Regions from separate parts of the Halobacillus amylolyticus genome, predicted to be linked through region 2. Evidence: riboswitches for the same ligand, from Rfam matches in the RefSeq annotation. Region 2 holds a riboswitch; the other holds the start of a gene.

Region 1 (4,318 bases), 550 kb from region 2:
ACACCAAGTTGCTTTGCCCGTTCCTCGCCTAACGACATCGCATTTAATTCCTGTCCTTGAGTTAAAAGAAGCAGCACACCAACAATAAAAAATGGGAGCAGCAGCCCCACGTGATTCCATCCCGCATCGCTACACTTCCAAGGAGCCAGCCGACAATTTGGCGAAGCTCCTCTCCTGTAAGCGCAATCATGAGAGAAATAACCGATCCGAGAAAAGACCCCATCACGATCCCTGTCAGTATGAGAGTTTCAATCGAAAGTGTACGATCAAGCATACGTGCAAACCCAATAACGAAAAGCAGCGTTAGAACTGCAGTACAAATGCTGACAATGGGAAGTGTGAAAGAAGAGAAAACCGGGAGGGAAAATCCTACAAACAAAACCAATACTGCTCCGACAGACGCACCTGAAGACACACCTAATGTATAAGGATCAGCTAACGGATTTTGCAGCAAGCCCTGAAAAGACGCTCCAGCTATTGCAAGTGACGCACCCACTAACCCTGCTAATACGACGCGCGGCAAGCGGACATCCACAATAATACTGATATTTATCGGATCAACATTGGACTGATAAGGACTTATCGTTTCTGCTATCGCTCCGATAATGACAGGAAGCGGAATAGGTACACTGCCAACAGCTACTCCTGCCAGCCATGCACCCACTAAAATCATTAAGCTCCCTATATAAGCTACTGGTTTATTCATCACCGAACGTTTCCGGATAAACAGCTTCAGCCAACCGCTCTACCCCTTCAATCAAGCGCGGACCCGCACGTGTAACAAGATCAGAGTGAACATCATAGACCTGTTTCTTTTCGATTGCGGGTACTTCTTCCCAACCTTCTCTAGAAAGCACTTTTTCTACAGGTTTCTCTGTGTAATAGCCATAGGTCGTAATGATGACATCTGGCTGTAAGTTAATAATAGCCTCTTCATTCATTTTCACCCATCCTTCTTGGCCAGCAGCAGCATTCTCGGCGTTGATCGCTTGGAGCATTTGATTCATGAATGTACCCGTTCCAGTTGTATAAATTTCCGGAGCCGGAGACACTTCTACAAATACACTTTTAGGATCTTTGATGTCAGATGCTTTTTCTTTAATTCCTTTAAGTTTCTCTTTCATCCCTGTTACGATGCTCTCGGCTTTTTCCTGCTCATCTACCAATTTACCAACTGATTGAATCGTTTCATAAACGCCTTTAAAATCGGAAGCATTCTTAACCACATAAACTGGAATCCCAGCATTTCTGATTTGATCAATCGCTGCCTGGAAATTATGAGCACTTGAACCGTGTGCAAGCACGAGATCAGGCTTTAATGATAGAACTTTCTCCGTATTAATTTGCATCCCGCCAACCTTATCAATCTCATTCACCTGCTCAGGGTAATTATCATTGTCAGAGACCCCTACAACCTCTTCCCCTGCACCAAGGGCAAACACAATCTCTGTATTACTTGGAATAAGAGATACAATTCTTTCAGGGTCTTCCTCTAGGACAACCTCGTTCCCTGTAGAATCCTCCACAGTCAGAGGATAAGTCGATGCCTGTCCTTGCGCTTCTTCTGAATTAGTACCTTTCTCATTCTGGTTTTCCTCTGGTTGACTCGATCCCTCATTGCTTGCACAGCCTACTAGCAATCCAATCGTCATTAGAAGCATAAATATGTAATTCGATAGTCGTTTCAAGTTCCTCTCTCCCCTGTAATAAAAAGTTTTTGAGCACAAAAAAACACATCTCGCATTGAAGATGTGTACACAAAGGATTTTGCATGCTGCTTAAGTACATGCAGGCAGCCTCCTTTTTTACTATACACCTCCTATCCGCGTAGGTTATTGGTGAGAAAAACAGGTAGGTCTCCTGACTTATGGTCATGGCTTCCTGCTCCTTCCCATGTTTATCACACAGTGGAATCGTGCAGGTTGCTCTCAAATACAGTGGCGGGACCGCGTTGGATTTGAACCAACTTCCCTATTAAGTGATGAATCACATCACGCCTGTTTCTTCGCCTATTCAACTATCTATTATTCTACTAAAGATTATGAAAAAATGCTTGGTTTTTAGACTTTTTTGTCAAATATTTTCCTTATGGCATGTGACAACATGGTTCACTACATTATATAAATATTCATTGTTCAGTATTAATAGCTATAATATTTATTTGTCCAGTGAGTCAGAGATAAACTGCTCATGAAGCATAACTTTTGAATAATGCTAACCATATATAATCCTAGATTAGATTTAACAGCCTTATGATGAATAGATCATTGAAAACTTGACCAAGATTAATAGTATGATTCAGTTTTTCATAGAATAAAAGTTTTCACTTTTAATAGTCGGGAGGAGTTATCTATGAACATGAGAACGCGTTTCATAACGGTGGTTCTTTCTTTTGTACTAATCGTTATATCTGCACTGACGATTGCCCAGCCAGTTGAAGCCGCACAAACAGGCGAAGTTGACACCCAGTCATCCTTAAATGTACGGCAAGCGCCTAGTTTGAATGCTAAGGTCATCGGAAGTCTCTTACCGGGGCAACGAGTGGAATATATTGAACTTGGAAATGGGTGGGGGCAAATCACTTACCAAGGAGAACTAGGGTTTGTGAGCACAGCCTTTCTATCAGAAGTTGCTTGGGATCGCATTGAGGAAGAAAAACAAGTAGAAGAGAAAGATGTGAAAAAAACAGACGAATTCAGGGAGATAAACCCTAATCAAACCGAAACTCAGGACGTCGAACGCATTGTTCTAGACCCTGGTCATGGAGGCAAAGATCCCGGTGCCATCGGGAACTCTCTTCAGGAAAAAGACGTCGTTCTGAACATTGCTAAGCGCGTTGAGTCTAAACTACTTGAAAAAGGTTATGATATTTTAATGACGCGGACAGATGATACCTTTGTTACCCTTGAAAATCGTGCAAAACAAGCCAATACCTGGGGGGCTGATCTTTTTATTAGTATTCATGCCAACGGGTACCATGACTCCAGTGCTAAAGGTATTGAAACCTTTTATAGTGCAGGGGGTTCAAAAGCAAGAAACCTTGCAGACTTAGTCCAGGAACACGTTATCTCTAAAACTAGCAACCTGAGCCGCGGGGTGTTTAAAGCAGATTACTTTGTTTTGCGTCATACTAATATGCCAGCGATTCTTGCAGAAACTGGGTTTGTCTCGAATAAAGAGGATGCCGAGTTGTTAAAAAGCGAAGATTATCGCGAGCAAATAGCGAAGGGCATTGTCAAGGGCATAGAGGAGTATTAGTCTTTGAAGATATATAGGGGCATGGCTGTTTCCGGCCCTCTAAAATATCTAAGCAGATTGCTATATGATTATCATAGAAGCCTTGATTAAAATGGTGATGGAAATCTTCCTACTGACTTCCATCACCATTTTATTTTCTGAAATAAAACATCCTTCTTCATTACTTTTGATACGGTGTCTTATTCATGTCACAATCATTTTCAAATGGGTACATACCTTATAACCACTACTAATATTTTACACACTAAGGTCAATAGACAATTGCTATATTTAGAGGTTTTTTCATAAAATCCGACACCTGCTAATAAAGTGTAAAGTGTGCCGAAAGAATAATAATATGGGAGGGCTTAGATGGGATATTACATTACTGTTGAACATAATGTGAATATTTATATAGAGGACTACGGCCCAGAAGACGGCCAGCCAATCTTATTCATACACGGATGGCCCCTCAACCATCGAGTATTTGAGTATCAGTACGACCAACTTCCAAAAGCAGGTTATCGCTGCATAGGTGTTGATTTACGCGGATTCGGCAAATCGGATAATCCTTGGACTGGATATTCTTATGATCGTCTAGCAGATGATATTCGTTCGGTTATTGACACATTAAAGCTTGAACATGTCACCCTTACCGGGCACTCTATGGGCGGAGCTATTGCCATTCGATATATGGCTCGTCATGCGGGGCATAAGATTTTTAAACTTGCCCTTATCGCAGCAGCAGCACCCATCTTTACCCAACGTCAAGGTTACCCTTATGGACTAACCACTATTACAAAGGAAAGAGTAAATGAATTAATTAAGGCTACCTATACTGATCGCCCCGAAATGCTGCATAACTTTGGGAAAATGTTTTTCTATCAAAATATAACAGAAAGCTTCAAAGAATGGTTTCAGGGATTAGGACTCACGGCATCTGGAAATGCAACAGCGAAGACTGCGGTTTCCCTCCGTGATGAAGAGTTATGGCAAGATATGTCCAAGATTCATGTACCTACTGGCATTTTCCATGGTGTACATGATGAGATTTGCCCCTTCACACTTGCCGAAGCGCTGC
Region 2 (4,318 bases):
ATCCCCAAAGGACGGATAATATAATAAAAACTCCTCCATAGGCTGCGTACACCCTTCCAAACGAAGGAAAGGTTTGAAACGTTGCGATCACCCCATACATAACTAGAGAAAATCCGCCAACTATCCCCCAATAAAAAGGTTTACCATCCCTAAGCCAAAGCCAAATGAGATAGCCACCGCCAATTTCAGCGAGTCCGGCTAAAAGAAACAGCATAAACACCATGAACATTCTAAACTCCACCTCTTTTTTACAGCAGGATTTACCCGGGTGTAATTTCTTAACTTCCGTAAACAACCAATAGTAGTGAAATAGAACGGCCTTTTACTCCTTTTCAAAAATAAAGACCCACATAAACGTTAACGCTTGTCGAAGTTCAACGGGTAAACCAGACAAGTCCTTCTTCTCCACCTCACGTTTATAAACGCCATGTCCGTCTGTAAGTTTCCAGCCTGTTTCCCCAGCCATTTGCTCAAGCTCCCACGGCATCATTGTGTTGCAGATTACTTTTTCTCCATAAACGCGACGATAACTGTTCATTCTAGGCTTCGCAGTTGGACCTAACACCCCGATGCATAGCTTCCCACCTGGTTTAAGTACGCGTTTCATTTCCTCAAGTCCCTTGTAAGGTACTTCTGTCCATTCCAGACTATTCACGGCCATAATTCCATCAAAGCTCTCTTTTTCAAAAGGGAGATTAACGAGATCCCCTTGAACGAACTGCAAGTTATCTTGCTCAAGCCGGGAATTAGCCCGTTTTATCATATCCTCAGAAAGGTCGAGCCCTGTCACGGTATATCCTGCCTTTCCAAGCTTGTAAGACCCGTATCCGTCGCCACATCCGAGGTCAGCTACTTTACTCCCAATTTGTACATGTTTCTGCAAAAAAGGAATGATCGTTTTTCGACTGCCCTCATCCCACATATTCTTGCTGTTGGCATTCCAGAATTCTGCTCGTCCGTCCCATTGTTTTTCTGCCTCCTGATGCCAATTGAATGAATTCATTAATGTTGCCTCCTTATGGTTTTCGTGTTTATAATTTGCTGGAACGCTTTATAGGGTAAGTAGTATTACTAAGAGTACGCTGCTTTCTCAATACTTAACAAAAACTTATGATTAAAGGAATCAGCAAACTATATATCCGGCGAAATCAGGGGAATTCCAATCACCGTGGATACAGCAATTCCTTCAAGAACGCCAAACGCCCCATAAAAGTAAATGATACCACCGACTATAACAAGGAGAATAGGATCAAGTATCTTCGCTTAGACTTCATGGCCCATAGTAATCCGATACAGCCATAATCGATAAAATCAGAGGAATAATGAAATAGATGAATTATCGATGGGCACACGGTTCTCCCCTTTCTCACTCCCTCTTAGTAGTAATTCTACATCTGCCATTCTATTCCTCTGTGATCCGTTACATTTAACACTTCTTTATTCCCATTCAGTAAAAAACTGTTGCACGGTTCTACAATCTTCGTTATGATAAAAACACAAGATAAGCTAACAAAACATTAAAATAACACTATATATTGTATTAGCGAAGAGAAGATGCCACTAGGCTTAATAGGGAATCCGGTGTAAGTCCGGAACTGCCCCCGCAACTGTTATCGCTCTCGAAACGGAGAATCCACTGTGCACAAATGCATGGGAAGGGCCGGAGTCGAAATGAGCGTTAAGTCAGGAGACCTGTCTTTCTACGCTAGAAAGTTTCTACTTCTTCGGGGATTGAGAAGATGAGGCGATGGAATGAACAGGCGTCTTCATTTGCTATTTGGGGACGTGTACACTTTCGTTTCATGGTTTCATCCGCTCAATTTAATGAGCGGATTTTTTTATGGCTAATTATTCAGACAGCGTGAATGCGATGTGGCGGACCCTTTCTCATCAGGGATTCCCACATGACCTTTTCCAAAAGCTGTTGTAAAGGAGTGATTTTGATGGAGATGGTACATACATTAGATTGGCATGATTGGTTGGAACGTCAGAGGGGAAATTTCCTGTCGCTTGATATCCAGCGATTGTTGGACAAGCTGCCTTCAATGAATCTGGGTCAGATGGGGCACGATGAGCAGGCGAAGGCGCTGATCTTGGAGTGTTTGGCGGAGATTAGTGAGACGGAACCGGACTGGACATATCTCGCAGCGCGGATACAGCTTGAGCTGATGTATGAGGAGTCGGTCCGTAATCGCGGGATAAATGAGCCCTATGCGGGACTGCATCATTTGATTGAGTTGTTAATGGACGAGGAAATTTATAGTTCGAATCTACTTACTTCTTATTCGAAACAGGAAATCGATGAGCTTGAAGCAGCGATTGCGCCTGATCGTGATCATTTGTTTACTTACATTGGTTTAAAAACGCTCGGGGATCGATATTTAGCGCGATCGAAATCAGGGCTTGTATTTGAACTTCCTCAGGAGCGGTTTATGATCATTGCGATGACGTTAATGGCACAAGAAGATCATTCGAAACGTTTAGATTTGGTAAAAGAATCGTATTGGGCCTTGAGTCATCTCTATATGACGGTGGCGACACCGACTTTGGCAAATGCAGGCAAACGTTATGGTCAGCTGAGCTCATGCTTTATTGATACCGTCGATGACAGCTTGCAGTCAATTTATGATACGAACACGGATGTGGCAAATTTGAGCAAACACGGTGGCGGAATCGGTGTTTATTTAGGAAAAATCCGCAGCCGCGGCAGTGATATTCGTGGCTTTAAAGGCGTTTCCTCCGGGGTGCTACCATGGATGAAGCAGCTTAATAATACGGCCGTCAGTGTGGATCAGCTCGGTCAACGGCAAGGGGCGGTGGCTGTATACCTTGATGTGTGGCATAAGGATATTTTCCCTTTCCTCGACAGTCGATTGAATAATGGTGACGAACGACAGCGGACACACGATTTGTTTACAGGCGTATCGATTCCGGATGTGTTTATGGAAGCCGTTGAGAAGCGTGAGGATTGGTACTTGTTTGACCCACACGAAGTTCGCTCCGTAATGGGCTTTTCACTCGAAGATCATTTTGATGAAGCACGCGGGAATGGTTCGTTTCGTCAGCGTTATTACGCTTGTGTTGAGAACCCTGATTTGTCAAAAGAAATCGTACCCGCGATTGAAGTGATGAAGCGAATCATGGTTGGCCAGCTTGAAACGGGAACACCATACATGTTTTACCGTGATGAAGTCAATCGCATGAACCCAAACAGCCATAAAGGGATGGTATACTGCAGTAATTTGTGTACGGAAATCACTCAAAATCAGAGCCCTACCGTACAGGAGGAGCAATACATTAAGGATGGCAAAATCATTACTGTTCAAGAACCAGGTGAGTTCGTTGTTTGTAACTTATCAAGTGTGAACCTAGGTCGCGCGGTTCCAGCTGGTGTTCTTGCAAGGCTGATTCCGATCCAAGTCCGGATGCTTGATAATGTCATTGATCAAAATTCGATTCCTGTAAAACAAGCACAGTTAACGAATCAATCCTATCGCGGCATTGGCCTCGGTACGTTTGGCTGGGCCCACTTGCTCGCTCAGGAAAAAATCGCCTGGGAATCAGATGAAGCAGTTGACTATACGAAGGAAGTGTATGAGGGAATTGCTTACTACTCCATCCTTGCCAGCAACCAGCTTGCCCGCGAAAAAGGAAGTTATCCGTTATTTGAAGGGTCGGATTGGGATACAGGAGCATTTTTTGTTAAACGGTCGTTTGATCAAGATAGTACTTGGAACTGGGAACAGTTGCAACGTGACGTGGCCGAGAGGGGAATGCGTAATGGATATTTAATGGCTGTGGCCCCGAACTCCAGCACCTCAATTATTGCCGGAAGCACAGCGAGCATTGATCCGATTTTCAAAAAGTTTTATTCCGAGGAGAAAAAGGATTACAAAATTCCTGTGACGGCCCCAGATTTAAGCGCAGAAACGTATTGGTATTATAAGTCAGCGTACGATATTGATCAGCATACAAGCATAAGGCAGAATGCGGCGCGCCAGAGATATGTCGATCAGTCGATATCCTTCAATATCTATGTTCGTAACTCAATTAAAGCTAAGGAACTGCTTGCCCTGCATTTGGATGCTTGGAAACAGGGATTGAAGACGACTTATTATACGCGCTCTACCTCTAGTCAAGGGGAATATGACGATTGTGAGAGCTGCTCATCCTAAAGGAGGTTGATGGAATTGGATACTGCCATTCATAAGCGAAAACTTGTCGATCTTGAAGCGCCGAATGCTTCGACAGGCATTGTTAACGGCCGAAGCTCAAACGTACTCAATTGGGATGATACCCGTTACTCTTGGGCTTATCC

Evidence for each region. Region 2 has a riboswitch for cobalamin ahead of MUO15_RS11960 (ribonucleoside-diphosphate reductase subunit alpha). Riboswitches for the same ligand answer to the same signal wherever they lie in the genome.
Region 1: linked by a shared signal. The riboswitch ahead of MUO15_RS14805 (ABC transporter substrate-binding protein) and the one ahead of MUO15_RS11960 (ribonucleoside-diphosphate reductase subunit alpha) in region 2 are both predicted to bind cobalamin.

The regions. Positions count from the first base shown of each region.
Region 1 covers NZ_CP095075.1:2,865,352-2,869,669, reverse strand. Annotated here, with positions in the region: partial or broken gene MUO15_RS14810 (FecCD family ABC transporter permease) at 1-706, opposite strand, end outside; gene MUO15_RS14805 (ABC transporter substrate-binding protein) at 699-1,688, opposite strand; cobalamin riboswitch at 1,834-2,016, opposite strand; gene MUO15_RS14800 (N-acetylmuramoyl-L-alanine amidase) at 2,353-3,258, shown strand; gene MUO15_RS14795 (alpha/beta fold hydrolase) at 3,610-4,318, shown strand, end outside.
Region 2 covers NZ_CP095075.1:2,317,035-2,321,352, forward strand. Annotated here, with positions in the region: gene MUO15_RS11950 (YnfA family protein) at 1-229, opposite strand, end outside; gene MUO15_RS11955 (class I SAM-dependent methyltransferase) at 323-1,003, opposite strand; cobalamin riboswitch at 1,535-1,714, shown strand; gene MUO15_RS11960 (ribonucleoside-diphosphate reductase subunit alpha) at 1,944-4,175, shown strand; gene MUO15_RS11965 (ribonucleotide-diphosphate reductase subunit beta) at 4,191-4,318, shown strand, end outside.